3 regions of the Alteromonas macleodii ATCC 27126 genome follow, and region 2 is predicted to be linked to each of the others. Evidence: predicted binding sites of a transcription regulator. Region 2 holds the regulator's gene; each other region holds the start of a gene.
What was found. Region 2 encodes LexA, which represses DNA repair genes until DNA is damaged. Its sites were predicted from a motif close to TACTGTATNNNNATACAGTA; they were not measured.
Positions count from the first base shown of each region.

Region 1 (10,415 bases), 130 kb from region 2:
AGGGTGGCTTCAATGCTGGCCTTCTTATTTATTTCGCTCACTTTTTCCCTATCAGTAACAGCGAAAACCACGGGGTGCTTTGATAACAAACGCTTTTGTTTTGAACTTACGCCTTCGTCTTCTTCTCTTTATTTAGTCTCAGTACAGAGAAAAGTAGAATTGCCCGTAGCGCTAACTCTGTATTCCAATGTTATGCAAGACATTCCCACAGGCAATGGGGAGCTTAAATCGAAAGCCCACGTTAACGCATTTTTAGATACCAATGACCAAGTGCCCCTTGGCGTAGTAAAAAATGCCGACGCATTCTGGGCATCTATGCGCGTTAAATGGACGGTGGGGCGCGTAGACGCGATACACGACAACGCCTATACGTATCTGCCACCGCTACAGCCAGCTAGCAAATACCGTATTGTTCAAGGCTTTAACGGCAATTTTAGTCATTCTGGTGCGTCAAGGTATGCGCTCGATTTTGCCGCGCCTGTAGGTACACCTATTTTAGCCGCCCGGGAAGGCGTAGTGATCGACACGAAAGATGACGGCACGAAAGGCGGGCCAACGCCGAAGTTTGCAAAATACGCTAACTACGTTGTTATTCTTCATAGCGACGGAACCACCGGCGAATACTACCACCTGAAATATAATGGTGTTGTAGTAACAAGAGGGCAAACTGTAAAGCGCGGGCAGCTTATCGGTTATACCGGCAATACGGGGTTTTCTTCCTTACCCCACCTTCACTTTGGCATTTATGTAGCCAAATTCCATGGTAAGTACGTGAGTGTGCCGTTTTCCCTCGACAGCGCCCTAACTAAGGCCTCGCCTTAGCATTTATAGCAATACATACTGATACTTTTCGTTAAAACTACCATCTCATCCCCCACTAACGCCTTCTGAGAGTGCAGCATGCTGCGGTTTCACAGGCAGCAAATAAGCAAACTTTCCAATAAACTTTGCGCCGAAAACACCTGATTAGACCAGTATTTTGCTGCGAAATCTTTATCTATCACTATAATCAGCATTTAACACAATAAACGAACAAATTAATTGGCTTTTTTTCGTGCAACTGTCACAAAAGTTTGTTGAAATGGCAATAACCGTGACTTTTTCCCGAAGATAGCAGCAAACTAGATGAATATTTTGTTATTGAACGGCCCTAACCTGAATATGTTAGGCCAAAGAGAACCCGACAAATACGGCACACAAACCTTGCAAGACATCGTAGATGATTTGCAGGCGCAGGCTGCGTCAAGCAACGTGACCTTAACGCATTTTCAGTCAAACGCTGAGTTTGAACTGATTGATCGCGTGCACGCTGCTATGGGTACTGTTGATGCCATTATTATTAATCCTGCTGCCTTCACGCACACCAGCGTCGCCCTTCGCGATGCATTATTAAGTGTCAATATCCCGTTTATTGAAGTGCATTTGTCGAACGTTCACGCCCGTGAACCGTTTCGTCATCATTCCTATTTTTCTGATGTTGCAGCTGGCGTCATTGTTGGCCTTGGTGCCATGGGCTACTCGCTCGCGCTAACTGCAGCAATCAACTTACCGAAATCGCATAAATAAAGCAGAGACAGAACATGGATATTAGAAAGATTAAAAAACTCATCGAACTAGTGGAAGAATCTGGCATTGCCGAGCTAGAAATCACTGAAGGCGAAGAGTCTGTACGCATCCACCGTGGCCCAACGGGTGTTCAAGCGCCAATGAACTACAGCTTTGCAGCACCAGCTGCACCGCAAATGGCACCTGCTCCAGCGGCGGCCGCTACCACTGCTTCTGAAGCACCAGCAGAGCCAGCTCAGCCAGAAGGTCACGTTGTTAAGTCTCCAATGGTAGGTACGTTCTACCGTGCATCTTCACCAACGGCAAAAGCATTTGCAGAAGTGGGTCAGCAAGTGAAAGTTGGCGACACGCTTTGTATCGTTGAAGCGATGAAGATGATGAACCAAATTGAAGCAGATAAAGCCGGTGTGGTTAAGGCAATCTTGGTTGAAAACCAAGACCCTGTAGAATTTGACCAGCCAATGTTCATCATTGAATAAGCGAGTGCTTAACTATGCTAGATAAAGTACTTATTGCTAACCGTGGTGAGATTGCCCTGCGTATTTTGAGAGCCTGTAAAGAACTAGGCATCAAAACCGTAGCAGTGCACTCTACTGCGGATAAAAACTTGAAGCACGTGTTGCTGGCTGACGAATCAATTTGTATTGGTAAAGCATCAGCAACCGAAAGCTACCTGAACATTCCTCGCATTATTGCTGCTGCAGAAGTCACTAACTCTATTGCTATTCACCCAGGTTACGGTTTCCTAGCGGAAAACGCAGACTTTGCTGAAGCGGTAGAAAAAAGCGGCTTTATTTTCATTGGCCCTAAAGCTGAAACTATCAACCTTATGGGTGACAAAGTTTCTGCTATCAACGCCATGAAAAAGGCAGGCGTACCGTGTGTACCCGGTTCCGACGGCCCGCTAACTGACGACGTAGAGCGCAACAAAGCCATTGCTAAGCGCATTGGTTACCCAATCATCGTTAAAGCTGCGGGCGGCGGCGGTGGTCGTGGTATGCGCGTGGTGCGCAGCGAAGCTGAGTTGATTAAAGCCATTGAAACAACGCAAGCGGAAGCTGGTGCTGCATTTGGTAACTCAACGGTTTACATGGAAAAATTCCTTGAGAACCCACGTCACGTTGAAATTCAGGTATTAGCCGATGGCCAAGGTAACGCCATTCACTTAGGTGAGCGTGACTGTTCAATGCAACGTCGCCACCAAAAAGTGGTTGAAGAAGCGCCTGCACCGGGTATTTCTGAGCAAATGCGCACCAAGATTGGCGATCGCTGCCGCAGAGCCTGTATTGAAATTGGCTACCGCGGAGCAGGTACATTCGAGTTCCTATATGAAAACGGCGAATTCTATTTCATTGAAATGAATACCCGTATTCAGGTAGAGCACCCAGTATCTGAAATGATCACAGGCGTTGACCTTATTAAAGAGCAGCTTCGCATTGCAGCCGGTCAGCCACTATCAATTGATCAGTCGCAAATTCAAATTCGTGGCCACGCTATTGAATGTCGAATTAACGCAGAAGATCCACAAACCTTCATTCCTAGCCCTGGTCCTATTGATATGTTCCATGCGCCAGGTGGTTTAGGTATTCGTTGGGAGTCGCATATTTACGCGGGCTACCACGTGCCTCCTTACTACGACTCAATGATTGGTAAGCTTATCACTTATGGTGAAAGCCGCGACGAAGCGATTGCTCGTATGCGCCACGCCCTTGAAGAGATTGTGGTTGAAGGAATTAAAACGAATATCCCTCTTCAGCGAGCCATTATGGCCGATGAAAACTTCTTCGCGGGTGGAACCAACATCCACTACCTAGAGAAGAAGCTAGGTTTAGCCTAATCCCCCCTTTGGGCTACACGCTGTTTTTTGTGTAGCCCAATTTTCTTTCTTCGCTATTCGCTATTCGCTATTCGCTATTCGCTATTCAGCACATTCTAATTTTCCGATTACTACAATCAATTTTTAACGATTTTCCTATTTAAAAACTGGTTCTATACTGCATACAAGTTTTAAGACATCTCCCTGAGTTTTAATGCTTTTGTGTGTTTTACCCTCATTGGAGTCCCACTCCACTTATTGCCGGCATCCCTGCCGGCTTTTTTTTGTATTTTTTTCCTTAAACCGCTATTCGTTGCGCTAAGTAATTAGATTTAATGTATAAACTACTTAATCATGTTGTTTAGGGTTAAACAGGTGCGAAATCCTTTTTTGTTTATTTTACCGCTGATAGCCATTGCAGGAACTAACGCGCAGGCAGAACAAATAGCGCCCACCTTCTCACAGAAGCTAGATATTCAGGTTCGTTACGATAATCGTTCCAACCGCCCGAGCCGCGAACAATATCGACTGCGTTACTATCCCTCTCTTGCCATCACTTCTGCGTGGTCAGTAAACAGCTTTGTGGTGACTGGCGATGACTTTTCATCAAGTCACAATACATTCGGCAGCGACAACACTGATTATCTCTACGCAAGGCGTCTGTACTTAAGGCATGAAACCGGTTCGGGGAAAACTGAGTTAGGTGTTATTCCAACTTACAAAGGGCGTGTTTCTTCCACCGGCTTGTCGAAAGATGGTTGGATAACGGGAGTACGTCACGTGAAGCAATTGCAAAACGACACCGCCATTGAAATAGTCGTTGGTCAACTTGCAAATGCTGAAGCATCTGAAGCCTTTAATATTGGCGGAGAGGATGAGTATTTCGAAATTGAATATTCGGCCAAGATGGGACAACGACATAGCTACGAAGCCAGTTTTGAAAGAATGCTGAACGGTACGTTTGCCCGGGCAGAATATCGATTACGTATTAATGAACAAGATACCGCGTTCATTGAATTAGTGCAGCGTACTGATGAAAGTGCTGCGAAAGTTGTAGTGGGCACCAGCGGTGAATTCGCTGCAAGCGCTTTTAACACATCATATCCTATCGAATATTTTGCTTACTATTCCTATATAGACAGTAGTTTTGGTGAGCGCGCTGAATTAATTGAAGACTTTCTAGGAACAGGTCACGGCGGCTCTCTGGAATTTAGTGGCGTGCTATCTGAGAAGCATGATGTTGAATGGTTTATAAGAGCTGATGTGGTAGATAGCGTCAGTCGATTACTGGCAGGAGTAAAACTCTCCTTCGATAGTTGAATGAAACGAAGCGCCTACTCCACATAAAAAAGGCCCATCAAACGATGGGCCAAACAGCAAGAACGCGTACACACTTTAACAGTGCATAATAAGTTACGGCTTGTCGCCATTGTGAGTTCAATTGCCGCAGATTACGTATTTTTAATCTCTTGAGCTTTAAACTTAAAGTTGAGTTTATTAAACTTTAGTCTAATGAAGCGCTAAAGCTCGTACTGTTTAACTCTAATAATCGTAATTTGAAGGTGTTCTTGTGCCCAGCCGTTACGCTCAGTTCAAAGAAAAACTTCCCATTTCCCGACTCTCCGATGAAGCGCTGCTTGCGTTTCGCGTCCTTTTTGATGATCCTCTCGATATCGTAGACTTAGCGCAAGATATATCTGACTTAACGCTTTACCCGGAACGGCTGAAAGACAGTTATAGAAAGGAGTGGGAAGCCTACGTGCTAAAGGCACTGGCGTTTGAGATCAAACAACATACAGACGTTTCTCCTGCAGAGTTCATTGAGCTTGTCATGAACAAGGTAGAAGCGATTCAGCAAAATAACGACACCTATCAAAATCTATTGCGTCAGGTTCGCCACGCTAAGAGTATTCTGCAATCAGAAAACACGGTCGTTTTTCCTACCCCCATGCGTCAGCAGTTGACTGCGTTTCTTTTGCCGATTACTACTATTTCGCCTCCCAAAAAATAAAGGCAGCGACAACGTAAGGCAGTTCCGCTTCTATAGGAAAGGTTTCTACACGCTACTTATTAGCGCCTTTAAATTTGTACTGAGAGGGGCAGTATCCTCTGTCCACACCATCAGGGCGCAGGCTGGCATGTTTGGTTTTTCTACCCGACACGCGCTCTCGCCAGTTCTTGAAGGTTTTCTGTTTGAGATTTTTACGCATAAGCTTTATCACATCTTTTTCAGGCAGCCCGTATAAACGCTCTATTGCCTCGAAAGGCGTACGGTCTTCCCACGCCATTTCAATTACACGTGATTCTTGTTCTTCAGTTAATGCCATTTCTTACATCTCAATATGCGTGTTTAACCCCACTACATACTTATTTTCGGCTCATTTTGTTCAGTTCAACTACGCTAAAGTTCCAAACAATTAGTGGCCGACTTAAACGCTCACTTGCTCATCGTCTTTTTCAAACGCTAGCTTCAACAACTCGGCGGCGGCTTTCGCATCGCTCAGTGCGCGGTGATGCTGCTCCATTTCTATGTGAAAATGCTTTGTTAAGTTTGCCAGCGAGTAAGAAGGCAGCCCAGGATAGGTGCGACGCATTTCGCGAACGGTACACATTTTGGGTCGCCTGAAACTTTGCTCTAGTCTTGCAAACTCTTGCTTAATGAACCCGTAGTCAAAGTTTACGTTGTGAGCAACGAACACAGCGTCTTCGGTGAAATTTGCCACGTGCTCCGCTACTTCAGCAAAAAGCGGAGCATCTGCCACCATGTCATCCGAAATTCCAGTAAGGCGGGTAATGTTGCTAGGAATTCGGCGCTGCGGATTTAACAGGGTTTGAAACCTGTCTACCTCTTTCCCACCCACAAGTTTTACCATACCTATTTCGGTAATCCGGTTGTAGCTGCTGTTTCCTCCAGTGGTCTCTATATCTACCACAACATAAGGCTGTGCTGGGTCGCGTATCCATTTCACTGTTGTTACCGCAACGTCAAATCCAGCTTGCTGCAAACGTTGAATTGAAACCAGCTGATTTCGGCGAAGCTGATCGCCAGGCGCTTTGATTTCTTCAAAGCGAAGTGCGCCGTCAAATACCATGATATCGGGGAAGCCATCTCGGAGGCTCTCAAAGTCTTTGCACATCATGCGAAGTAAAGCATAAATCGAATCTAGCGAACCATGCTCAATTAGCGCTTCTATAGGCGTAAGCAAATGACTAGACCACATAAACAGGCTATTCACTTTGCCATAGTGCATCGTGGCCATTTTGTGAATATGAAAACGCAGTTTTTGTTTGCTATCAAGCGCCTGTAACAACGCTTCAATACTGTGTTCAAACTTGGCGTAAAAGTTATTCTGTTTAAGCGATAACGGCCTGCGATCAAACTCCGTAACCAGCGTGTCTTCTTCGTAAAGTTGCCTCCAAAAGGTAAGGCCGAACAAACTGCGCCACAATCGGTTTTCCGTGCGCCAGCCTTCAATGCCGTGCCTTGCATAATGCGCCAGCACACCACGCTCAACCTGTTGATTTTGGCTTACGTCAATATCCAGTGTACGGCTAGCATTGCGAAGCATGTCGGTAACCGTGCTGGTGCGTTTTTTGTGGTATTTACGGGCATAGAAATCTTCTGCAAATGCTAACAGCGTATCCGATTGCGGATTATCAATTATCTCTTCAAGGGTCTGTTTAACACTATTTTCATTTCCGTCCTTGTAGCTCTCTCTTAACCACTTTTCTTTGGCCTTATCGCTTTGCGCCGCTTTCAATACTTCTAGCCCTTTCGCTCTATCAAACATCAGCACTTTTAGACCTAGTGCATAGAGAAACTGGTCGCGATAAAAACAGGCCGACACACCTTCTGTAATGGGCAGTTCACCTTCGGCAATGGTAAGCAACATATCATCGTTATAAAAAGCTAACTGGCTGTAATGGTTGGCGTAAAACCATGACGCTTGGGCGTCGCTTTTAGTTTCAAAACGCGCCGTATCCGTTACGGAATCAGAACGGGTTCTCATTACGCCTAAATCGCGCATAGAAAACTGATTTAGGCGGCTTTTGGTGTTACCAAAATAGATAAACAGCAAATAGCGAAGTGCATCGTCGAACAAGCACACTAAGTAGTTATCTAGCGAAAAACGCTCTGGCCAGCCTCTAGCTTCGATATGTTCATTAAGCAACGTCACGAGTTTAGGCTTGGTGAGAGATGCGAGCCCCTGAATACTGCCGTATTCAGCAAGTAGCTCAAGCAGAGCATCTTTGGTCAAGACACCAGCGATGTCATTAAGCGAAGCGTGGGTAAGGTCACCAAACCAGCCGTTGTCGGTAAGCCAATCTATTTGCTCTTGTGGCACAGCGATTTCGCTATAATTGAACTGCGTCCTGTCAATCACTGCATACTTGCGATTTGCAGCGCGCACAACAATACACTGTTTGTCATCGTCTAACGCTTTAAAACGCCTAACAAAGTCAGTGGCTTCGTCACTTAGAAGCGCCCTGCTAGCACCCTCAAAGAACCCAAGGAACTCGTGAAAGTGTGTAAGGTAATAACGTGGCGGTAAATCTTTTCGCATGAGGTATCTTTGGCTATGAAAACACCAGCAGTGTATATTTATACAGCCACGCGAATCAAATTAAATCCTCCGCGATTGGGTATCACATCTGCTGCCAATAGTGCACAGCGTGTACTTTTACACGCGTACGCGCTGTTTAGACACCCAATGAAAGAACGAAGAAAGCTGCGCATCTGCCAATAAACGCTGCAAATTGAAGTAGTGTTTGGCTAACGTCATCTCATCATAAAATCGATGTATACCGCTGTGACATTGTCTGCAAATGTAAATGCCGTCCTGAAGCTCCGCTTTGCTAAAGTGCTTTTTAAAATAGGTACGCCTGTGCATTTTTCGCGGAATAAGATGATGGTAAGTAAGGCGAGTTTCTCTATTACAGCACGGGCATTGACCAACTTTATTTGCCACAAGGCCACCTTTTTCGTCTATCACATCTATTATTTGTGCACCCAGTTTTCTGATTACTCATAAGCGTCAAATGGCAGTCTTGCCCTTTTCTCTTAAAATCAGATACAAAGGGCGTGTCTAAAAGAAAATCCACTCGTCTTTGCATTACGTAACAAATAGCATTAGTGATTACAAAGGCATTTAAATATGAGTTTAACTCGTTCCATGAGCTTTTCCTGTCCTTACTGTATGGCCCCAAATGATGTTGAAATAGATGAAATTAACGATGTTGGCCAAGTACAGGTGCTCGACTGCCAAGTGTGTTGTCAGCCCATTGAACTTACTGCTTATCAGCACGGTGATGACATTCAGATAGAGGCAGAAAGAGAGAATGACTAAGCAGTTTACCCGCGGTGATATAGACGCCCTTGCACAGCGCTACCGCGCAAACCTAATTAATAGTTTGTCTGGTTTTAAATCGGCGACTTTGGTGGGTACAACAAACGGCGTTACAAACAATTTGGCTATAGTGAGCTCTATTGTTCATGTCGGTGCAAACCCGCCTCTCATTGGCATGATCATGCGTCCTCATACCGTCACGCGAGATACGTTGAGCAATATAAAACAGCAGGGCTTTTATACGCTAAATCACGTGGCTGTTGACTGGGTCGACAAAGCCCACCAAACATCAGCCCGCTATGCGCCAGATGAAAGTGAATTTGAAGCCGTTGGTTTAACCGCGCAGATCAGTGAGTCCTTCAGTGCGCCGTATGTCAAAGAAAGTGAAATTAAAATGGGCTTAAAAGTAGCACAGCATTTTACTTTGCTTAATGAAACCGAAATGGTTATCGGCGAAATCCAGGAGCTCTACGTTCCTGAGCAAATAATAGATTCAGACGGCTATGCAGATATAGAACAAGCGCAAACGGCCTGTATCTCAGGCCTAGACAGCTACCACAGCACACAACGAATTGCGCAATTTGCGTATGCAAAGCCCGATGTAAAGTTAACCGTGAAGTGAACTAATAAACTGTCCAACGGTCTTACATTCAATACTTAAGGTTGTAACTCTGAAGTTTATTTAATCTGGATCAAGCGAAAATGCGACATTTCGTTCGATCTTTTTTCAAAAAGAGATAGTATTTAAACATGAAACAAAACCTGCCTCTTTGGGCAGGTTTTTGCGTTTAAGGCACTGAATAAAAAAGAATCATTATCGTTTCTATCTCTTAAGGAGAATGTTATGAAATCTGTAAATCGCCGTGACTTTTTAAAGCTTTCTGGCTCGACAGTTATCGGTCTTACATTAGGTGGTGTAGCGTTACGTGCTCAGGCTCAAGAACAATTGAGCGCTGATGACCCTACTGCAAAAGCACTGAACTACACACCGTCGTCAACTGTTGAAGGTGCAAAATGCGCAAACTGCATGTATGTGCAGGGCGCCGATGGCGAACAACACCGCCCTTGTAACATTTTCCCTAATAAGCTTGTTAACGCTGATGGCTGGTGTAGCGCTTGGGTGAAAAAGCCTGGCTAACCAATCGAAAGAAAAGACGTTCAAAAGCCCTTGAGTTAAACCAAGGGCTTTTTTCGTTTCTGTTGAGGCGAAATACGATTATGTATCCTCATTTCCCGCTAGCGAACTACGTCAATTCCGTCTTCGATACCTTTTAGCGCTGGGTTGTCAAAACGTGTAGGCAGAAGGCCAGGCTTAATGAAGAAGCCGTGTTTTGCTTCAAAGACTCTACCTATTTTCAACACGCTTTCGTCTTGCCACTTTCCACCAATAAAGCTAATTCCCACAGGAAGATCTTTCACCTGTCCAGCGGGCACTGTGAGATGCGGATATCCTGCAATTGCGGCCAAATACCCGATACCGATAAAACCGACTGGCGAATGGTCACCATATACGCCGTCTATTAAAAAAGAAGGGCTGTTTGAGGGCGCAACTAGTACATCAACATTGTGCTTTGCTAATAACGTATCAATACCATTTTTGCCCGCCGTGTCTTGAATAAGGCGCAGTGCATTTTGATACTTTTCGCTGTCAATGGCTGCCGACGCGAGCGATTTTTCGAAAATGT
Region 1 covers NC_018632.1:4,403,533-4,413,947, forward strand. Annotated here, with positions in the region: gene MASE_RS18745 (M23 family metallopeptidase) at 13-822, shown strand; gene aroQ (type II 3-dehydroquinate dehydratase) at 1,126-1,566, shown strand; gene accB (acetyl-CoA carboxylase biotin carboxyl carrier protein) at 1,581-2,045, shown strand; gene accC (acetyl-CoA carboxylase biotin carboxylase subunit) at 2,060-3,403, shown strand; gene MASE_RS18765 (hypothetical protein) at 3,758-4,702, shown strand; gene MASE_RS18770 (hypothetical protein) at 4,953-5,393, shown strand; gene MASE_RS18775 (TIGR03643 family protein) at 5,446-5,709, opposite strand; gene MASE_RS18780 (exonuclease domain-containing protein) at 5,812-7,947, opposite strand; gene MASE_RS18785 (hypothetical protein) at 8,065-8,352, opposite strand; gene MASE_RS18790 (zinc ribbon domain-containing protein) at 8,539-8,730, shown strand; gene MASE_RS18795 (flavin reductase family protein) at 8,723-9,352, shown strand; gene MASE_RS18800 (high-potential iron-sulfur protein) at 9,575-9,868, shown strand; gene MASE_RS18805 (amidase) at 9,967-10,415, opposite strand, start outside.
Region 1: the regulator LexA is predicted to act here: its motif matches at 7,976-7,995, upstream of MASE_RS18780 (exonuclease domain-containing protein).

Region 2 (10,415 bases):
CTACAGAAGGAATAGTGGTTGTCTCCGAGTGTCAGTGGGGACAAGTTAGAGGTTTTGCATTAGAAGCGGGACAAATCTCTGAGCAGTGGGCTCTTAACCACAACACTTACAGTGGCATGTCACTTCTCATTGACGATTTAGACAATGACAATGTGGACGACATTATTTGGACTGGTGAGAACCAAATTTTAGTAGCGCAACAAGATGCCAACGGTGAATATGCCTTGTCAGATATAAAAGGTGCGCCGCGCGCGAGTAGATATCATGCCGCGGGTTGGGCACCTTATGGCGATAATGATGAAAGAGCCGTCTTTGTTAGCGATACAAGTAGTTACGAATCATCTATTCAGATTTTATCGGTAGATAAAGAGGATAACTTTGCGATAAGTGCTGAGGTTGGCGAAGATGTCTATAACTATAGCAAACCGGTCGTTACAGACTACAACAATGACGGTGTGGGTGAGTTACTAATAGGGGCACTGGATTATAGTTCGTCGTTTAATGTCGTGAGACTTACAGATAACGCTATTCAGTGGACACTGAACAATAATCAGAATAGTGAAATTTCGTTTATTGAAGCCATTGACGTAAATAACGATAGTTACGCCGATGCAGTTATTATTGAGAACAATCGACTTAAAGCGTTTGATATCGAGAATCAGGTGCTTATCGACTCAATCATTAACGATTTTTCAATTAATGCGCTTGCTGCCTCTGAAAAAGACGGTGTGCATTATTTTGCTGTTGGGGGCTATAGTTCGCTCAAGCTCTATAAAATGCAGGATGGTGAATTTGTTGGATTGAATGAATTGGAAACCAATTGTGACCAATTGCTCACGGTAAATTTTGATAGTGATAGCGAACTTGAATTTGCGTGTTTAAATAGAAACTACAACACCATCAATGTTTATGACGTGGCGAGCGATGCATTAGAACTCAAAGACGCTATAGCACCGTCATTCTACCCTCAGTATATAGCGGCTGTTCCAACGACGTCGTCTAATCAGTCGATTCTCGCTATCTACCAGCCTAACGAGAATGACTATTCGTACAATTATTATGACAGCATCGCATATCGCGTGGTTGAGGTTGATAATAAAGGCAATGTGGTGTGGCAAAGCCCTGGACTTGGGCTCGATAATGTTGAAGGCATGCGCACACGTCAAAATAGTGATGGGGAGCTGGAGTTACAAATTAGTAACCCGAACATGGCTCTTCTCGTAAAATAAGAGGAAAGCACTTGTCGTAGGCTATTGCAGATCGCAAAAGACGCGGCAAGTGCTTGTTATTTAGTTTTAGGTGTATATACTTACAGGAACTGTATGAACAGACAGGTCTTTTATGCGCCCACTCACAGCTCGACAAACCGAAGTTTTAGAACTTATTAAAACAACCATGTTAGAAACGGGAATGCCGCCTACTCGTGCGGAAATAGCCCGTCAGCTTGGCTTTCGTTCTGCTAATGCAGCAGAGGAACATTTGAAAGCATTGGCGCGTAAAGGCGTGATTGAAATTTTGCCTGGTACGTCTCGTGGCATTAAGCTCAATATCCCTCTTGATAACGACGCACAAGAAGAAGAAGGCCTACCGTTAATTGGGCGTGTTGCAGCCGGTGAGCCGATCTTGGCGCAAGAGCATGTTGAATCGCACTACAAAGTCGATCCTGCACTGTTTCAACCCCATGCCGACTTTTTGCTACGCGTTAACGGTATGAGCATGAAAGACATTGGTATTTTAGACGGTGATCTTCTCGCTGTTCATCGCACCACTGATGTACACAACGGTCAGGTGGTTGTGGCGCGTGTCGATGAAGACGTCACCGTAAAGCGTCTAGAGAAACGCGGGCGTGAAGTATTGCTTCATGCTGAGAATGATGAGTTTGCACCAATAAAAGTTGATTTGGCGACTGAACATTTTGCGATAGAAGGCATTGCGGTGGGTGTGATCAGAAACGCTGACTGGATGTAGTATTTTAGCTTGTTTGTATAAAAGCGGCGCGTTAGCCGCTTTTTTTATGTCTTTTGTTCCTGTTTTTTTCTTCAATCTGCCAACTTAGGTTTTATCCTGCCCAGCAAACCTGTTGGTTTTCTGCGCGCTTATTTTTATCATTACTCACGTTATTCTTTCTATGAATGCTTCAAGTATTTTCCATTTTTTATTTTGAATTTTGTTTGAAATCGACATTGAGTAATCGATTACTTATTGATTTCTTAACTAGTTAGTCGAGCATTTACTTTAACCCCGTGTTCAAAATGCCTGTTTGATTCCAAGGGCATCTCACAGCAATGGCTTTCTCTTTTTGCACGTGAAATCCCCCGCGACCATTTTAGTAAATGATTAAAAATTAACCACTTCGTTAAATTTTTAATAGAAAAGACTAGACGGCACGACATTATTGCGCAATTCTTATACAGAGATTAACAAAATAATAACAATGACTCTAAATTTGTTTTACAAGTTGAGGTTATGGGTCAATCGTTCGCAAACCATTTGGTAGGGCATCGCGCAAATTAATCAGCGTCTTTGACCACGCCATTACGGAGGTGCTGAGTGAAACAACTAACGACCGTTTTCGCAAAATGGTGTTCTAGTATACCAATTTTGCTTTTTTCCCCTTTGCTTTTTGCGCAAGAAGCAAGCGAAGAAGCCTCTTCGCTTAATTTGAGACGCGGTGCTACCGACATCAGTGGGCAGGTATACGACCTCCATATGTTGATGTTCTTCATTTGTGTAGGTATCGCGGTTGTAGTTTTTGGCGTGATGTTCGCCTCAATGTATCTACATAGAAAGTCCCGTGGCGCCAAGCCAGCGAATTTTCACGAAAACGTGAAGGTCGAAATTGCTTGGACCGTTATTCCTTTCCTTATTCTTATCTTCATGGCGGTACCCGCAGCGAATACTCTAATTGCTATGGAAGACACGTCTGAGCCTGACATGACGGTGTTAGTAACAGGCTCTCAATGGAAATGGCATTACAAGTACATGGATAGCGATGTAGAGTTTTATTCTTTACTCGCCACTCAGCGCGAGCAAATAGAGAACAAATTCCAGAAAACAGATAACTACCTGCTGGAAGTTGACCGTCCCTTGGTTATTCCTACTGGGAAAAAAGTACGCTTTCTTATTACCTCTGACGACGTTATCCACTCTTGGTGGGTTCCTGACTTTGCCGTGAAAAAAGATGCCAACCCCGGCTTTATTAACGAGTCTTGGGCCAAGGTGAATGAGCCGGGTATTTATCGCGGACAATGCGCAGAGCTTTGTGGTAAAGACCATGGCTATATGCCGGTTGTGGTAATTGCTAAAGAACCCGCCGAGTTTGAAAAGTGGATGGGCGAACAAGAAGAGATTGTTCGTAAAGCAAAAGAAGAAGAGCAGCGTCTACTTTCTATGAATATGTCTATGGATGAACTGATGAAAGAGGGCGAGCGAGTATACAACGCAACGTGCGCTGCTTGCCATATGCCAAATGGTGAAGGTTTACCTGGCGTGTTCCCGGCATTAAAAGGCAGCAAGATGGCACTAGAAGATCAGCAAGGTCACATTGACATCGTGCTGCATGGAAAGTCAGGAACAGCCATGCAAGCGTTTGGAAAAATGCTGAGTCTTAAGGAAATTGCCGCCGTAGTCACTTACGAGCGAAATGCCTGGGGCAATAAAACTGGCGATATGGTTCAAGCCAAAGATGTAAACGCAGTGGCAAACGGAAACTAGGAGCAGACAATGAGCAAAGCAACTGAAGTTATTTCGCCAGATACCTCTGCGCCTCATGACGGTCACCTACATGATGACCATGAACACCACGATCATATTCCTAAAGGGATAACGCGTTGGTTGTTTACCACTAACCATAAAGACATAGGCACACTTTACCTGTGGTTTGCCTTTATTATGTTTTTAGTTGGTGGTGCGATGGCCATGGTGATCCGCGCTGAACTATTCCAACCCGGTCTACAAATTGTAGAGCCAAACTTCTTTAACCAAATGACTACGGTACACGGGCTTATCATGGTATTTGGTGCAGTAATGCCAGCCTTTACTGGGCTCGCAAACTGGCTTATTCCCATGATGATCGGCGCCCCTGACATGGCGTTACCGCGCATGAATAACTGGAGCTTCTGGATTTTACCAGGTGCCTTTCTCATTCTATTGAGCTCGCTCTTTATGGAAGGCGGCGGCCCTGCTTTTGGATGGACTTTCTACGCGCCCCTTTCAACGACTTACAGTGGCGATTCGACAGCGTTGTTTGTGTTCTCTGTTCACATCATGGGTATTTCATCCATTATGGGTGCGATTAACGTGATTGTGACCATCTTTAATATGCGTGCGCCAGGCATGACCTGGATGAAAATGCCGCTGTTTGTATGGACGTGGCTTATCACGGCATTCTTGCTGATTGCGGTAATGCCAGTGCTCGCCGGTGCGGTTACCATGGTGTTAACTGATAAGTTCTTTGGCACGAGCTTTTTTGATGCTGCTGGTGGCGGCGACCCGGTTATGTTCCAGCATATTTTCTGGTTCTTCGGGCACCCTGAAGTGTACATTATGATCTTGCCCGCTTTCGGCATTATCTCGCAAATTGTTCCTACCTTCTCTCGAAAGCAGCTGTTTGGATACGCGTCTATGGTTTACGCCACGGCGTCGATTGCGCTGCTCTCTTTTGTTGTGTGGGCTCACCATATGTTCACCACGGGCATGCCGGTGTACATGGAAATGTTTTTCATGTTTGCCACCATGCTTATCTCGGTGCCTACTGGCGTAAAAGTGTTTAACTGGGTAGCGACCATGTGGCGCGGCTCACTGAGCTTTGAAATGCCAATGATGTTCGCTATTGCCTTTATTGTGCTGTTCACCATTGGTGGGTTGTCAGGGCTAATGTTGGCGATCACGCCCGTGGACTTCCAATATCACGACACTTACTTCGTTGTAGCCCATTTCCACTATGTACTGGTAACTGGCGCGGTCTTTTCCATCATGGCTGCGGTGTATTACTGGTTGCCTAAATGGACGGGAAAAATGTATGACACAGCTTTAGCTAAATGGCATTTCTGGTGCTCACTGGTATCGGTCAATGTGTTGTTCTTCCCTATGCACTTTGTGGGTTTGGCTGGTATGCCACGCCGTATTCCTGACTATGCATTGCAGTTCGCTGATTTTAATAAATGGATAAGCCTGGGTGGTTTTGCATTCGGTTTATCTCAGCTCATCTTTCTTGCCCTGCTTATCAAGGCATGCAAAAAGCAAGGTGAGCCGGTATCAGCGCAAGTTTGGGACGGCGCAGAAGGATTGGAATGGGAAATTCCATCACCCGCTCCTTATCACACGTTTGAAACGCCACCTGTCGTTAAGTAACGGTAGGTGGAGTTGTGAATAGGTCATTCCTTTCAACCGGCAAAAGCCGATGGGAATGACATTCACACATTGCAGGTGGTGAGGGAGATAAACGACTAAACAAGCGTTTACCAACCTTCATCTATGGATTTACCCGGAGGTCACGTGATGTCACAGCAAAGCGCAAACAACAAGATGGTTATTAAACTTGTTGCTATTGTCATTGGCATGTTTGGCTTCGGCTTTGCCCTTGTTCCCTTGTACGACGTATTTTGCGACGTTACGGGAATTAACGGAAAAACCGAAGGCACGGCTGCGGTTTATCAATCGGTTGAGATTGATGAGTCGCGAGAAGTGACCGTCGAGTTTATTACTCGCACAAATACCGGTATGCCCTGGGAGTTTCGTGCTGAAACCAAGCGCGTGAAAGTGCACCCTGGCGAACTTAATACGGTATCGTTTTATGTGAGAAACCCTGCATCAAGCAATATCGTAGCTCAGGCCATTCCCTCTGTATCCCCCGGAACGGCAGCACTGTACCTGAACAAGACTGAATGCTTCTGCTTCAATCAGCAGCCATTAGATGCGGGTAGTGAAGCCTATATGCCCATGCAGTTTTATGTAGACCCTCAGCTACCTGAAGAAATTACGTTTTTTACCTTGCAGTACACACTCTATGACGTCACAGCGCGAGCCAGTGACCTAACGACAACACCGAATCCCTTTATGGCTTCAACACCATCAAATGGCGAATAGGCCGAAGGGGTAAGGAGAAGAAAATGCAACCCGAAGTACAGAATCACGAATACCAAAAATATTATGTACCCGCACAAAGTCCATGGCCCATCGTAGGGGCCGTTGCTCTATTTCTTATCGCCGTAGGTGCGGGCAATTATGTGGTGCAAGCAACCAAAGGTGAAACAGGCTATGGCGGTCATATCCTTTTAGCGGGGATAGCAGTATTGCTCGTTATGCTTGTAGGTTGGTTTAAAAATCAAATAGATGAATCTATGGCAGGGCTTTACAGCGATCAGCTGGGGCGTTCATATCGACAAGGTATGAGCTGGTTTATCTTTTCAGAGGTGATGTTTTTCGCTGCGTTTTTCGGCGCCCTCTACTACGCGAGATTTATTTCCGTTCCGTGGCTGGGCGGCGCATCGAATAACGCTATGACCAATGAGGTCTTATGGCCGACCTTTGAGGCCATGTGGCCGCTGGTGTCAACGCCAGGCGGCACTACCACACAGGAAATGAGTGCTGCGGGGTTGCCCACAATCAACACGGTTATCTTGCTTATCTCATCTATTACACTGCACTTCGCTCATGTGGGACTAGAGCAAAACAAACGCAAACAGCTAACCCTAATGCTGGGTATCACTATCTTACTTGGATGTGGGTTCTTGTTCCTACAGGTAGAAGAGTACATACATGCGTATCGCGACTTGGGGCTTACGCTTCAGTCAGGCATTTACGGCAACACCTTCTTTATGCTCACAGGGTTTCACGGCATGCATGTGACCCTTGGCACCATCATTCTAATTGTACTGTTTTTTAGGGTCTTGAAAGGGCATTTCACGCCTGAAAACCACTTCGCGTTTCAGGCGGGGAGCTGGTACTGGCACTTTGTAGATGTAGTGTGGGTCATGCTCTACATCTTTGTTTACGTACTTTAAAAGGAATCCCCAAACTCAGTAAGGCCTTGGGTTTGGGGTAATTAAACCGGTACCAATAGCGATAAGAATAATAATAACAATGACGGCAGAAGTGAGCACGCGTCGACCAATGTACTTACTCATAGGGCCCTTAGACGTGTCATTTTTCATCATGATTCGCATCGCCATGAACAAATTCACAATCATGTACAGCACCAACGCAACAAGGACTATTTTTATCAACATATTCACCTCTGTTTTTATTCTAATTTTGCATGGTGCGAAATAATCATGTTTTCTCGCACTCGCCACGTTATTCCTTGGTTACTCACGGGCTTTAGTGTGGCGATTATGTGCGGTTTAGGGTACTGGCAACTTGATCGCATGGTCCAAAAGCAACAACGTTTAGCTAGCATAGCGCAAAAGCAAAGTAATGGAACCTTGAGTTTAGAAGAGGCGTTGTCTCATGATGATCCTCGGGATATTACCGTATCGTTCAGCGGCGCAATAGACGCTAACCATGTGTTGCTATTAGATAATCAGATTCACAATCAGCGGGTGGGTTTCGATGTCATCGTACCGGTAAATACCAATGTCGGGTGGCTCTTGGTTAACTTTGGCTGGGTGCCTGCGCCAGACTTAACGCGCACGCTACCGGAAATAAGTTTTACAAGCCAAACGCGCGAATTAATCGGCGTGCTTAGCGTGCCGGGTAACAACCCCTTAGTGAAAGAAACCAACATGGCTTTGTCGCAAAGCCCCGCGCTGGTACAACACATAGAATTCCCTGCACTAAGCAACGCCTTAGAGCGCAAACTTTTACCCTTTATTCTTCACCTTACCACGCCTGACCCCGCGTTTATTCGTGAACATCAGGCCGTCGTAATGTCTCCTGAAAAGCACCTTGGCTATGCAGTTCAATGGTTTGGTTTAGCCATTGCCGCTGCAGCCATTGGCGGCTTTGCAATTAGTAAGAAAGGACGTAGTTATGAGTAATGCTGCTTCGAAAAAAACATTAATTATTATGGTAGCCGTGTTTGTTTTACCTGTTGTTCTGGCAAAGCTCGCACTTGATAACGATTGGTTTACTAAAGGCGCGACAAATAAAGGTCAGCTGCTCGCGCCGACCATCGACATGAGTGCGCTTTTAGAAAACGCGGAACCTAAATGGCGTTTGTTGTATGTGATGCCAAGTAAATGTGACGCAGTGTGCGAGAACGCACTTTTTAGCATTAACCAAGTGTGGCTTGCGCTAGGTAAAGAATCGGACCGTGCCCAAGCAGTGGTCGTTACTACCGCTTCAAGCGACCAAACTGCGATAGCCGCGCTAGAAGACTACCCTTTTGTCGAAACCTTACCCGTTACTACACCAACGGCGCTTGCCTCTAGCAGTGTTTATATTGTTGATACGCAAAATAACGCCATGCTCTTTTACGACATTAAAGACGATAGAAAAGACGCCGTGATGGAAAGCCGCAACATGCTGGCAGATATGAGAAAGCTTCTTAAATTATCGCGTATAGGATAATGGCCATGAAAAAATTAACCCTATTCAGTATTTTTCTGGCGGCAGTCGTTATTATTCTCGGTGCGTATACGCGTTTGACCGACGCTGGGCTAGGATGTCCCGACTGGCCTGGATGCTACGGTAACCTAACCGTGCCTTTGAGTGAGGAAAAAGTGGCACAAGCTAACGCCGCTTTTCCCGAACGTCCAGTTGAGGCGTTTAAGGCGTGGAATGAAATGATTCACCGCTATTTTGCAGGAACGCTGGGGCTGTGTGTTCTGGCTATTGCCATTATTGCTATTCGGCAGCGCGACAAAGGCACGCCCGTTAAATTACCTCTGTTACTGCTGGGGCTTATTATCTTCCAAGCAGCACTTGGTATGTGGACCGTGACGCTCAATCTGCTTCCCGTCGTAGTTATGGGGCATTTGCTGGGGGGCTTCTCTGTACTCTCTTGCCTGTTTATTCTCTACCTCCGCTTGCGCAACACCGCAGGCGATGCATCGAAAACTAAACAAGCGCCCATAGCGTCAGCTATGCATGATCAGGATATTACCGACTTACCTCAAGCCAAAGTCTTTCAGCGAAACCTTAAACTTTTCGCCTTCATTGGGCTTGGCGTGCTTGTTACCCAGATTGCTCTTGGCGGATGGACTTCTGCCAATTATGCTGCGTTGGCCTGTACGGAAATGCCGGTCTGTGAAAGCGGTTGGCAGGAAAGAATTGATTTGGCAGGTGCATTCAGTGTGCCTGACGCAGACAACTATGAGTTTGGTGCTCACGATTACGGCGAACGAGTTACCATGCACATAGTGCATAGGTTCGGCGCGGTCATCACGTTTTTATACTTACTAGCACTAGGTATAAGTGTGTTGGTAAGCCGCTACACCACAAGTAAACAAAAATATGTGGGTACGTTTATGTTGGTAGCATTGTGCACGCAAGTGGCATTAGGACTTAGTAACATTATCTTTATGCTGCCGCTGGCTGTCGCTGTAATGCATAACGCGGTCGCAGCCGTGTTACTTATCTCCCTACTCAACCTCATTTTTACCGTATTCTTGGCACTAGAAAACGATAACGTCTTCGGTACAGAAAAACGAAATACAGGCTCATTCTCAGGTTCGAAACCACTGCAGGGTGCAGGTGCATTTAGCATCCACGAAGCGCCTTTGCACGACCCTTTAAACGCGTCAACGTCTTCTCATATTCTCCCTAAAGCTCCAGGAGGTTTCCATGGCTAAATCGGTCTCTTTACATGCGCGTACTTCACGTCAGCAAAATGTAGTCACGTGGCGAGATTACTATGAAATGACGAAGCCTAATGTCGTCATGTTGTTGCTGTTAACCGCGTTAGTAGGCATGTGTTTAGCTACGCCTTCGTGGGTAAACGCAACCGTACTTATCTGTGGCTTATTGGGTATTGGTATGTTGTCTGCGTCTGCTGCCGTTATTAATCACGTTGTCGACCATAAGATAGATAGTGTGATGGCGCGTACTTTTAATCGCCCCGTCGCAAAAGGCAAGGTTAGCGTAAACAACGCGCTGTGGTTTGCAGGCGTTTTAGGTGTGGTTGGATTTGTAGTGTTAGCTCTTTTTGTGAATATGCTAACCGCGTGGTTAACCTTAGCAAGTCTAGTAGGCTACGCGTTTATCTACACGATGTATTTAAAGCGAGCGACACCGCAAAACATCGTGATTGGCGGTTTAGCTGGGGCTGCTCCACCGCTTCTAGGTTGGACCGCGGTTACAGGGGAAATACATGCCCATGCCCTGCTTTTAGTGCTGATTATCTTTACCTGGACGCCGCCGCATTTTTGGGCGCTCGCTATTCATAGAGAAAAAGATTACGCCAAAGCGAAGGTGCCCATGCTGCCGGTAACCCACGGTGTGTCATTTACGAAAACGTCAGTGTTGCTGTATAC
Region 2 covers NC_018632.1:4,531,278-4,541,692, reverse strand. Annotated here, with positions in the region: gene MASE_RS19325 (COG1470 family protein) at 1-1,229, shown strand, start outside; gene lexA (transcriptional repressor LexA) at 1,342-1,968, shown strand; gene coxB (cytochrome c oxidase subunit II) at 2,551-3,714, shown strand; gene ctaD (cytochrome c oxidase subunit I) at 3,724-5,352, shown strand; gene MASE_RS19305 (cytochrome c oxidase assembly protein) at 5,500-6,087, shown strand; gene MASE_RS19300 (cytochrome c oxidase subunit 3) at 6,111-7,004, shown strand; gene MASE_RS19295 (DUF2909 domain-containing protein) at 7,020-7,229, opposite strand; gene MASE_RS19290 (SURF1 family protein) at 7,275-7,979, shown strand; gene MASE_RS19285 (hypothetical protein) at 7,972-8,511, shown strand; gene MASE_RS19280 (COX15/CtaA family protein) at 8,517-9,734, shown strand; gene cyoE (heme o synthase) at 9,727-10,415, shown strand, end outside.

Region 3 (10,415 bases), 170 kb from region 2:
TTTCGTCATGCCTGCTGTCAAAAAAACAAATCGCAGAGCTCAAATTCTGCAAGCACTTGCTGGAATGTTAGAAACCAGCCCAGGTCAACGTATCACTACTGCTAAATTAGCGGAAAAAGTGGGAGTGTCTGAAGCGGCACTTTACCGTCACTTTCCAAGTAAAGCGCGAATGTTTGAAGGGCTTATCGAGTTTATTGAAGAAACACTTTTCACGCGCATCAATAAGATTGTGAATGAAGAGAAAGACTCGCTTACGCGTTGTCAGCTTATTCTTCATCTTATTTTGGGCTTTGCTGAGAAGAACCCGGGTATTACTCGAATATTAAATGGTGATGCGTTAATGGGTGAACAAGACCGGTTGCGCGCGCGCATAGCAAAGCTTTTCGAGCGTTTAGAAACGCAGCTTAAACAAGTGCTAAGAGAGCGCAAGCTACGCGAAGGTAAAACCCTTTCTGCAGATGAAGCGATTATCGCCAACATGATGATTTGCTATACCGATGGCCGTATTAATGGCTTTATCCGCAGTGGATTTACGCGTAAGCCAACTGAGCAGTTCAATGAACAATGGGCTGCTTTCAAGCAAATGTTTGTTTAGAACCCAATTAAGTTACGACTAAGGCGCTTTCAAGCGCCTTTTTTCTTGCTTGTTCCCATCCTATATTGCATTGACACCTTTCAAAATTAATGTGAAAAGTGTGATGAAATCAAATAGCTGCCGAGCTCAGCCCTCAGCGTTCCAACATGCACATAATTCATTATTTCAGTCACTGTCCGTAAGCTACAGGCACAAAAAAAGCAGCATAAAAATGCTGCTTTTTAATGTTTAATAAATATGGACTTACTTGCTAAACGTGTTTCCAAAGAAATCGCCGTCGTTCCACTTAGGCTTGTTCTTTTGGTTTGCTAGTGTCCAACCAATTTGCGCGTTAACCTTGGTGAAAGTCTCTGCCGCATTCCAGTTGAATGGCTGGTTAATGTCGTCGCTAGGCTTATGGTAGTGCGTAGATAAGAACTGACCAAACACCTTGCTGCCATCTACGTTAGGATCTTTAGACTTCAGACCCGGCACCATAAACACTGAAGGCACACCTTGCTTTACAAACGCATAGTGATCTGAGCGAGTGAATAACGCTTGCTCAGGCCATGGGTCAGGGCTTAGTTCAATGTTGGCATTCGCCGCCGCTTTTTCCACTGACTCTTGCAAATCACTGTGGTTCGCGCCAAACGCAATAACGTCTGCAAACTCGTAAGTCAAAATTGGCATATCTAGATTTACGTTCGCCACCATTGAAGTAACCGGTACAGTTGGATTACGAGCAAAATAGTCTGCACCTAGCAGGCCCTTCTCTTCACCCGTTACCGATACGAACAGAATTGAGCGCTTTGGCTTTTCTTCCATTTCGCTAAACAGGCGTGCAGTTTCTAACATCACTGACGTACCAGACGCATTGTCCATGGCGCCATTGTTAATGTTGTCTTTCTTTACGGTCTTGGCAAAACCAATATGGTCAGAGTGAGCAGAGAAAACCACATACTCGTTTTTAAGCTCTGGGTCAGAACCTTCAAGTACACCCACAACATTTGGGCTAGTGATGGTGTCGTGTACGCTCGTCTTACTGATATCAACCACACCGTTTAACGCAAAGCCTTGCGGTACTTTGTCGGCTTCAAGCTGTGCATAAACGTCATCAAGGCTCTTTTCTGCGCCTTCAAATAACTTACGCGCAGCGCCTTCACTCATGTAAGCGCCACCTTTAAGCTGAGAAAAGCTGTTTGCAGGCTGACCACTGTCGTCTAACCATGCCATACGCGGCGTATGGATGTAGTTCAAACGGCTTTGATAAGGGCGTACCTTTTCATTTTTAGGCGTTGTGATAGTGATCATGCCAATAGCGCCATTGTCTACCGCATACTTTTGCTTTTGATAGCCAGACGCAAAGTGAGCGCCCTCTTCTGATGGAAAGTCGCTTGGCTTACCAGCAAGCGCTACAACAACCTTACCTTTTACATCTAAGTCTTTGTAATCGTTGTGAGATAGCTCATCAGCCACAATGCCGTAGCCCACAAAGACCATTTCACCTTTTACATTAGCCTCAGTGCTAAGCAAGCTCGGGCTAGCTAGATATTCTTTCGGGTAGTCAAAATCGACGGTTTCGCCGTTTTGCGTGAAAGTAAACTTGGGAGACTCTTGAACCAGATTCGCTTTGCGAAACGCTACGTTTTGCATGTAGCCGTCTGTACCCGCTGGCTTCAAACCATATTTAGCAAATTCGGTCGCAATATATAGCGCCGCAATTTCATGGCCACGAGAGCCCGTGTCACGACCTTCAAGCAAATCATCTGCTAGGAAAAACAGGTGCGATTTGATTCGCTGTGTATCAGGGTTAAAAGCATTGTCTGTCGATGCGTGGTTATGGGCAGTAGCAGCAAAGGTCATTGCTGTCATTGCACTACCTATAAGGAGTTTTTTTATCATTCTAATTTCACCATATAACTAAGTGTGCATCATGGTAACGCAGTTAATAGGCGGAATACCATTAAACTGCTTACGTTTACCATGTGTTTCCTACCGTTGCTCGCATTTTATGAGCAAGGTAAAATTGCCAGTCGCATGCCGGCTCAGCTTCCGGGTGTTTTTATATTTTTTTAGTGAAGAGCAGCATCTATGTCAAAAGACGACATTCTTTACCGCGTTCAGTTCATCAGCAACGGTGAGCGCTATGAGTTATACGTGAAAAGCCTTATGCAGGGCGCTTTGTTTGGCTTTATCGAGATAGGTGACTTTGTGTGGGATACTCACACAAGTGTTGTTGTAGACCCTAGTCATGAAAGATTGAAAACCGAATTTTCTGAAGTAACAAAAACTTATGTACCGATACACAACATTTTGCGCATTGACGCCGTAAATAAAAAAGGTTCAGCCAAAATTACTAAATTAGAAAATAAATCTGATAAAGTAACTGCTTTCCCTAGTCCAATATATACACCAACGAAAGAGTAACCGCCGGGTCATTCCGGTGAAGGTTGCCGGAGACCCTTATGTATCGCTATGTTTTAGCAGCATTATTATTTATTTGCAGCGTTAGCTCATCTGCAAAGGACCTTAACGATGAAAGCTTGTATCAACTACTTGATGACATTTGGCAATACGAGCTTTCGGTTTCCCCGCTTCTAGCTTCTCGCGAAGGCGATACTTCACTCGCTCACGTATTACCAGACAACTCACCCAAAGCCCTGAAAGCGCAAAATGAACAATGGCGTACTTTTCAAAAGGCCTTAAGTCAGTATAAAAAAGAAGACATCTCTACTGATGCTTATATTGCCTTGCTGATGCAACAATATCGTTTAGCTAACTATGTGGACGAATATACGTATCGCGCGTATTTAGTGCCTATCAATTCAGAATATGGCTTTCACGGTGCAATGGCCTCGCTTCCTAATTTATCCACCTTTAAGCGCGTAGAAGATTATCAGGCCTACATTAGCCGCCTAAATGCGCTTAAGCCTTATTTTGACCAACAAATTGCGTATATGAAACAGGCGCTAAAAGAAGGCTACACGCAGCCTAAAGTCGTGCTGAAAGGGTTTGAGAACTCGGTGGCGTCATACATTGTTGAAAATGCCGAGGACAGTGGCTTTTATTCTCCATTTACCCGCTTTCCAGAGTACTTTACTGCCGAGCAAAAATCAGCGCTAACGGAGCAAGGCAAGGCTGCCATAACCAGCAGCGTATTGCCTGCGTATCAAATGTTCTACGACTTCATGGTAGATGAATACATTCCTAATGCCCGTGAAGATATTGCCGCGAATAACTGGCCTGATGGCGTTGCGTATTACGCCAATAGAGCCAAGCATTACACCACCACGGATATGACGCCTCAGGAAATCCATGATTTAGGGTTGTCTGAAGTAAAACGCATTCGCGCGCAAATGCGGCAAATTGTGGATGAGCTTGGCTTTGATGGCGACATTAACGACTTCATTGCGTTTTTACGCGAAGACCCGCAATTCTATGCCACCAGCGCTGAAGATTTACTAAAAGAGGCGTCGTTCATTGCAAAGAAAATGGACGCAAAGCTTCCTTCGCTCTTTGAGTATCTGCCAAGAACGCCTTACGGTGTAGCGCCTGTACCAGACGCTATCGCGCCCAAATATACAACGGGCCGTTACATTCATCCTAGCCGCGATGATCAGCCAGGATATTACTGGGTAAACACGTATGCCCTCGATAAGCGCCCTTTGTATGCATTGCCTGCACTGACCTTGCACGAAGCAGTGCCTGGCCACCATCTTCAAATATCGTTGGCAGCAGAGCTTGAAGACTTACCTATGGTACGTCGTAACACCTATATTTCAGCGTTTGGTGAAGGCTGGGGTCTGTACTCTGAGTTCTTAGGTATTGAAGCAGGTATTTATGAAACGCCGTACGACAACTTCGGTCGTTTAAGCTACGAAATGTGGCGAGCATGTCGTTTGGTTGTGGATACCGGTATGCACACGATGGGCTGGAGCCGTCAACAAGCGGTTGATTATATGATGGAAAATACCGCGCTTTCAGAGCACAACGTAAATACTGAAATAGACCGCTATATCTCTTGGCCAGCGCAAGCCTTGTCTTACAAGATTGGTGAAATCAAAATTAAAGGCCTTCGCAAGAAAGCAGAAGAAGCGTTAGGAGAGCGTTTTGACGTGCGCAAATTCCACCGTGCCGTGTTAGAAAACGGCTCAGTTCCACTGTTTATCTTGGAGCAAAATATCAACACGTTTATAGAAGAACAAAAGGCACAGTAAACATGATCGTTGCATTTGGTGTTATTGGATTACTTATCCTGTTTTTAATTTACTTTGTGCTGCGAGCGCAGAACTTACAGAAAGAGCTGGCGCTGTTGCGCCACTCAAATAAGCAGACCAGTAATAAGGTTACGTATGCTTACCGCAACCTTGTTCTTGTTACAGATGCGTTGGAAAAAAACCTTACTGCTCGTATTGAAAGTGCCTATAAAAGTCGCCTTATCGACCAAACTCAATACAATGCGCTGCACCCACTTATGCGCAACTTTTCAACTATTGTCATGACCTGTTGTGAAAAAGGAATGTCATTTGAGGAATCGTTAAATAAAGTGCTGCTTAATGAAGAAGTGACGCTTGAGGAAATTCGTGAAGTGGTAAAGGCTCTACCTAGCAACGTTCGCATGGTGTGGGCAAAAAATACCGCAGATGGATTTATTGCTTTTTGCCAAACCGTTACAGCAACAGTAAGCGGCACGACAGCAAAGGCTCAAAAAGAACTATCATCTGAAGAGTAACATTTTACTCTGTGTCTCTCGTTAGCGCTGATGCAGCGCTAACTGTACAACAGGGTCGCCCGCTTTGCTATGTAGTAAGGTCAGCGACCCTAGCCATGTTCCTACACTTTTAAAAGTTTAATCTTTTTACCTTTCCAAACTAATCAGTAAGTTAGCGCTTAAAACAACAAGCCAAAAACCTTTTGTCTTGAAAAGGGTTATTGCTGCACTATAATACTGTATAAAAATACAGTTTATTTTGAGTGCCATGAATAAATCGTTATCCGTGCTTAATAACCACCCGCATATTTGGCGGGCCAGAGATCAGAGACAAAGTGAAACCAAGTTTTCACTGGGTTTTCCGCGTCTGGATAAAGCACTTAACGGTGGCGTTACATCTACAGGTCTTGTCCGTATCTCTTCGTTAACCGGCATGGGTGAACTTTCACTCTTTAAACAGGTTATATGCCAACACCGTACGCATAAGCTGGTGGTATTTATTAACCCTCCCGGGCTACTACAGTCGCCGTGGTTAGAAAACTTGGGGCTTAAAGCGCAACAAGTGCTGGTAGTAAAACCAAGTTCTGAACAAGAGTCTTTGTGGGCAGCAGAGCAATGTTTAAAAAGTACGGCTTGCCATTGCGTAGTGCTGTGGAGTAATGCTGTAAATCAAAAAGAAGCGCGACGCCTGCAGGTAGCGGCAACGCATAATGATGCGCTGTGCTTGCTGTATACTCCACCGCAACAGCAGGCCTCACAGTTAGGTTACCCAAAGGCTAACATGGGGAGCGATTCACAAGCCAACCTGACGAATGAAAGCGACAGTGCATTACCCATTACTTTGGATATCGCGCTAAAGGGTAAACCCCACGCTTTGGCGGTGAACATACGCAAGCAGCGTCATGGGTGGCCCAAAGATAACATTGTTATTTCCCATCGGTGGACCCCCGACAATCACGCCATTAAATGGGCCATGGCACACAACACGCTTTCCGATCAGGCATTACACTCTGTGAGCTAATGATGCTGTGGGCTTATATTTACTGCTATCAACTAACTTTAGACAGCCATATCAAAGCGGCTAGAAGTAAGCGTGCACATAGCCAATTGCCGAAGCACGAAACTAACAACCAGTATTCAGCGTTAGCGTCGAATACTCCCGTTGCAGTGTACTGCAGTAAAACAAACAAAATTACGCAGTGTAATGATATTGCGAAAAAAGAAGGCATTGAAATTGGGCATGGGCTAGCCCAAGCAGCGGCGTTATGCCCTTACGTGCATATTCTGCCTTTCAGTGAAGAAGCCGAAAAGCATATGCTGACGCAGTTAGCCCATCGGCTTTATCCACTGGCTTCTGATATCGTATTAGACAACCACATTCACTCAAATAGTTTCAGCGGTCTGGCAGTAAGGCTAGATAACCTAACTCATTACTATGGCGGTCATAAGCCACTGTGGAAAACTTTAACCCAAGCTCTGGCAGAAGCAGATATTCGTTATCATTTTGCTAGCGCATGGACAATTGAGGCCGCAAAAGTATTAGCGCTTCATAAATTTAATACCCACTTACATACACCCGATGACATAAAAAAAGCGCTAAGTACGTGCCCGCTTTCTATTACGGCTCTATCCCCTAAAGTCATTGACTCGTTGGCAAGGGTGGGCGTTTCCTGCGTACAACAGCTACTGGCCATGCCGGTACAAGAACTGGGTCGGCGCTTTGATAATAACACTATTATGTATCTTACTGCGTTAAGGGGAGAAACCTTTCCACGCGTTACGTTATTTAGGCCTTTGGAGCACTTCGATAACTTTATCTTATTGCCTTTTGATATTGAAAACACGCAGCATCTAACCCCTTTTGTCACCCAACAGTTTGAGCATTTGTCTCACTATTTACGGGCAAGAAACTTATATACATCCAGCATCAGTGTACATATTCATTTCAGAGAAGCACCTGTAATGGATATTAATATACGTTCGGCACTGCCTCAGTCCTCAGTACAAAGTTGGCTGCCCTTGTTTAGTCTTAAAACTGAGAATCTGGTGTTGCCTGAGCCAGCCACAGCCATTGCGCTTACCTGTCAGCAATTTGAAGAAATGGATACGCAGAATGGCGACTTTTTTAGCGACAGATTTAACGATATTGCACAAAAGCAATTAATTGGGCGCTTAAACGCGAAGCTAGGCGATAACAGTACGTTTCAACCTCGCGCTGCCGACAGCCATCAGTTTGAATATATGACAGTGACAGAGTCGAGCACCGGTAACTGTGCCGGTAATTACGCTTATAGCAGTGACATTACGCCCACCTTCACCTTTGATGTACCTAAACCGCTTATTCAGGCTACCCAAATTTGCTTTGGCCCCGTGCGATTACACAGCGAGTGGTGGCATGACAGCCCAACAAAGCGCGATTATTTCATCGCCCAAACTGAGCAATGCGTAAGGCTTTTAGTGTTTAAAGATGAAGAGAGCCGCTGGTGGGTGCAGGGCCTTTTTTGCTAGCGGTATGCGGTTAAAGAAAAAGGTAAAGGCAATATCATGAAATACAGTGAGCTCTTTTGCCAAAGCAATTATAGTTTTCTTTGCGGTGCCTCTTCCCCCGCAGAGCTTGTTACCACGGCTTCTTTCCTTGGTTACGACGCACTTGCCATTACCGATGAATGCTCAGTAGCGGGAGTGGTACGGGCTTTCGACGAAATTAAGCATCAGGGCCTACCGATTACGCTTATTGTGGGTAGTTACTTTGTATTTGATGACACTTTATCTTTTGTGCTGTTGTGCCCGAACAAAGCGGCCTATAGCGAACTATGCCGAATTATTACTAACGCGAGGCGTCGCTCTGATAAAGGTGAATACCAACTAGCTGAGTGGGACTTGCGTACCATTCGCCATTGCAAATTCATTTGGCTACCAAGCGGCAAAGAAGCTAAAGACAAGCATTGGGCTGAATGGCTGCAAAAACACCCTAGTATTGATGCCTATATTGGCGCTCAGCGCCTATTAGACGGAAGGGATCACCACAGGTTTGCGCATTACAATCATCTGCAGTCTGCCTATCCTTTTCCTGTTATTGCCTGTACAGGTGTACTCATGCATCACGCTGACAGACTGCCGCTTCAACATGTATTGCATGCTATTAACGTGCATACCAGTGTAGACAAAATAGGTCGGGATGCGTTGAGTAATGCAGAGCGTAGTCTGCGAACCGTACAAAAAATTAAGAAGCTTTACCCTGAGAAATGGATTGCCAATACCAATGCCCTTGCTCACGCTTTCACATTTTCTTTAGAAGAGCTGCGCTACCACTATCCTGCGGAGCTTGTACCTGAAGGGTATACGCCCACTTCGTATTTGCGGGAACGTGTAGAGGCCGGTATAAAAGTGCGCTTTCCTGAAGGTATAACCCCTGATATTCGCCAAACCATAGAAAAAGAACTTACGCTTATTGACGAGCAAGAGTATGAGTATTTCTTTTTAACCATTTACGACATTGTTCAGTTTGCCAAGCGACAACGTATTTTGTATCAAGGGCGCGGCTCTGCGGCCAACTCGGTAGTGTGCTATTGCTTGGAAATAACCGCAGTAGACCCAAGGCAAATAAGTGTGCTGTTCGAGCGCTTTATTTCCAAAGAGCGTAACGAACCGCCAGATATTGATGTGGATTTTGAGCATCAACGCCGTGAAGAGGTCATCCAATACATTTATCAAAAGTACGGCCGGGAAAGAACCGCTATCGCGGCTACGGTTATTTGCTATCGCTTTAAGTCGGCTTTTAAAGATGTGGGCAAGGCGCTGGGCTTTAGCGAATCACAGCTTGATTTTGTGGTAAAGCAGATTAATCGCCGAGACAGCGTTATTCCGTGGAAATCTCAGCTGGCGGGGCTTGGGCTAAACCCTAAAGAGCCTAGGGTGCAGCAGTTAATTACCCTTACCGAAGCTTTACTGGGCACGCCCCGACATTTGTCGCAACATGTAGGCGGTTTTGTTATTAGCGCAGGGCCGCTCTACGATCTTGTTCCTGTTGAGAACGCCGCGATGGAAGAGCGTACTATTATTCAGTGGGATAAGGACGACATTGAAACCTTAGGCCTTTTAAAAGTGGATGTACTGGCGCTTGGGATGTTGAGCGCTATACGTCGTGCATTCTCTCTTATCAATAAACAATACCCTGTTGAAACCAGTATTCCGTTCATTACTAAGCTCGGAGATGACAAACAGGTTTTCGATATGATTTGTCGGGCCGATACGGTAGGCGTTTTTCAAATAGAATCACGGGCTCAGATGTCTATGCTGCCAAGGCTAAAACCTCGTCGCTATTACGATTTGGTCGTACAAATAGCCATTGTACGGCCAGGTCCGATTCAGGGTGATATGGTCCACCCTTATTTGATACGCCGACACGGCAACGAAACCATTAGCTACCCATCTAAAGATGTGGAGAAAGTTCTGTCTCGCACCATGGGCGTGCCTATCTTTCAAGAGCAAGTGATTCAGCTTGCTATGGTTGCAGCAGGCTTTAGTGGCGGAGAAGCGGACCAGCTGCGGCGGGCTATGGCGAGCTGGAAAAAGGACGGCAGAATTTTTGAATTCAGAGACAAGCTTATTAAAGGTATGACGGACAAAGGCTATGACAGTACGTTCGCCCACAACTTATTTGAACAAATAAAAGGCTTTGCAGGTTACGGCTTTCCTGAATCTCACTCAGCGTCTTTTGCCGTATTAGCTTATGTATCTTGCTGGTTGAAGTTTTACTTTCCCGTTGAGTTTTACGTAGCGCTGTTAAATAGTTGGCCCATGGGGTTTTATTCCCCGTCCCAATTAGTTCAAGACGCTAAGCGTCATCACATACGGGTAGAAGCGCCCTGTGTTAACCAGTCTGACGTTGAGCATTCTCTGGTGGTACAAGGCCAAGAAAAATACATTCAGCTTGGCCTTAAGCTCATTAAAGGCTTAAGTGAAGCATCGTCTCAGCTTATCGTGGAAAACCGCTCAGATAAGGGCTATACCAATGTTGAACAATTACAGCAGCTATCACTTAAAAGTAATGAACTAGAGGCACTGGCTAGCGCCGATGCCCTTCGCACTATTTCAGGCAATCGATATGAAACTCGCTGGCGAATTATG
Region 3 covers NC_018632.1:44,646-55,060, reverse strand. Annotated here, with positions in the region: gene slmA (nucleoid occlusion factor SlmA) at 8-595, shown strand; gene MASE_RS00230 (M28 family metallopeptidase) at 839-2,476, opposite strand; gene MASE_RS00225 (DUF1820 family protein) at 2,666-3,001, shown strand; gene MASE_RS00220 (DUF885 domain-containing protein) at 3,040-4,791, shown strand; gene MASE_RS00215 (hypothetical protein) at 4,794-5,306, shown strand; gene MASE_RS00210 (recombinase RecA) at 5,554-6,306, shown strand; gene MASE_RS00205 (Y-family DNA polymerase) at 6,306-7,793, shown strand; gene MASE_RS00200 (error-prone DNA polymerase) at 7,830-10,415, shown strand, end outside.
Region 3: the regulator LexA is predicted to act here: its motif matches at 5,521-5,540, upstream of MASE_RS00210 (recombinase RecA).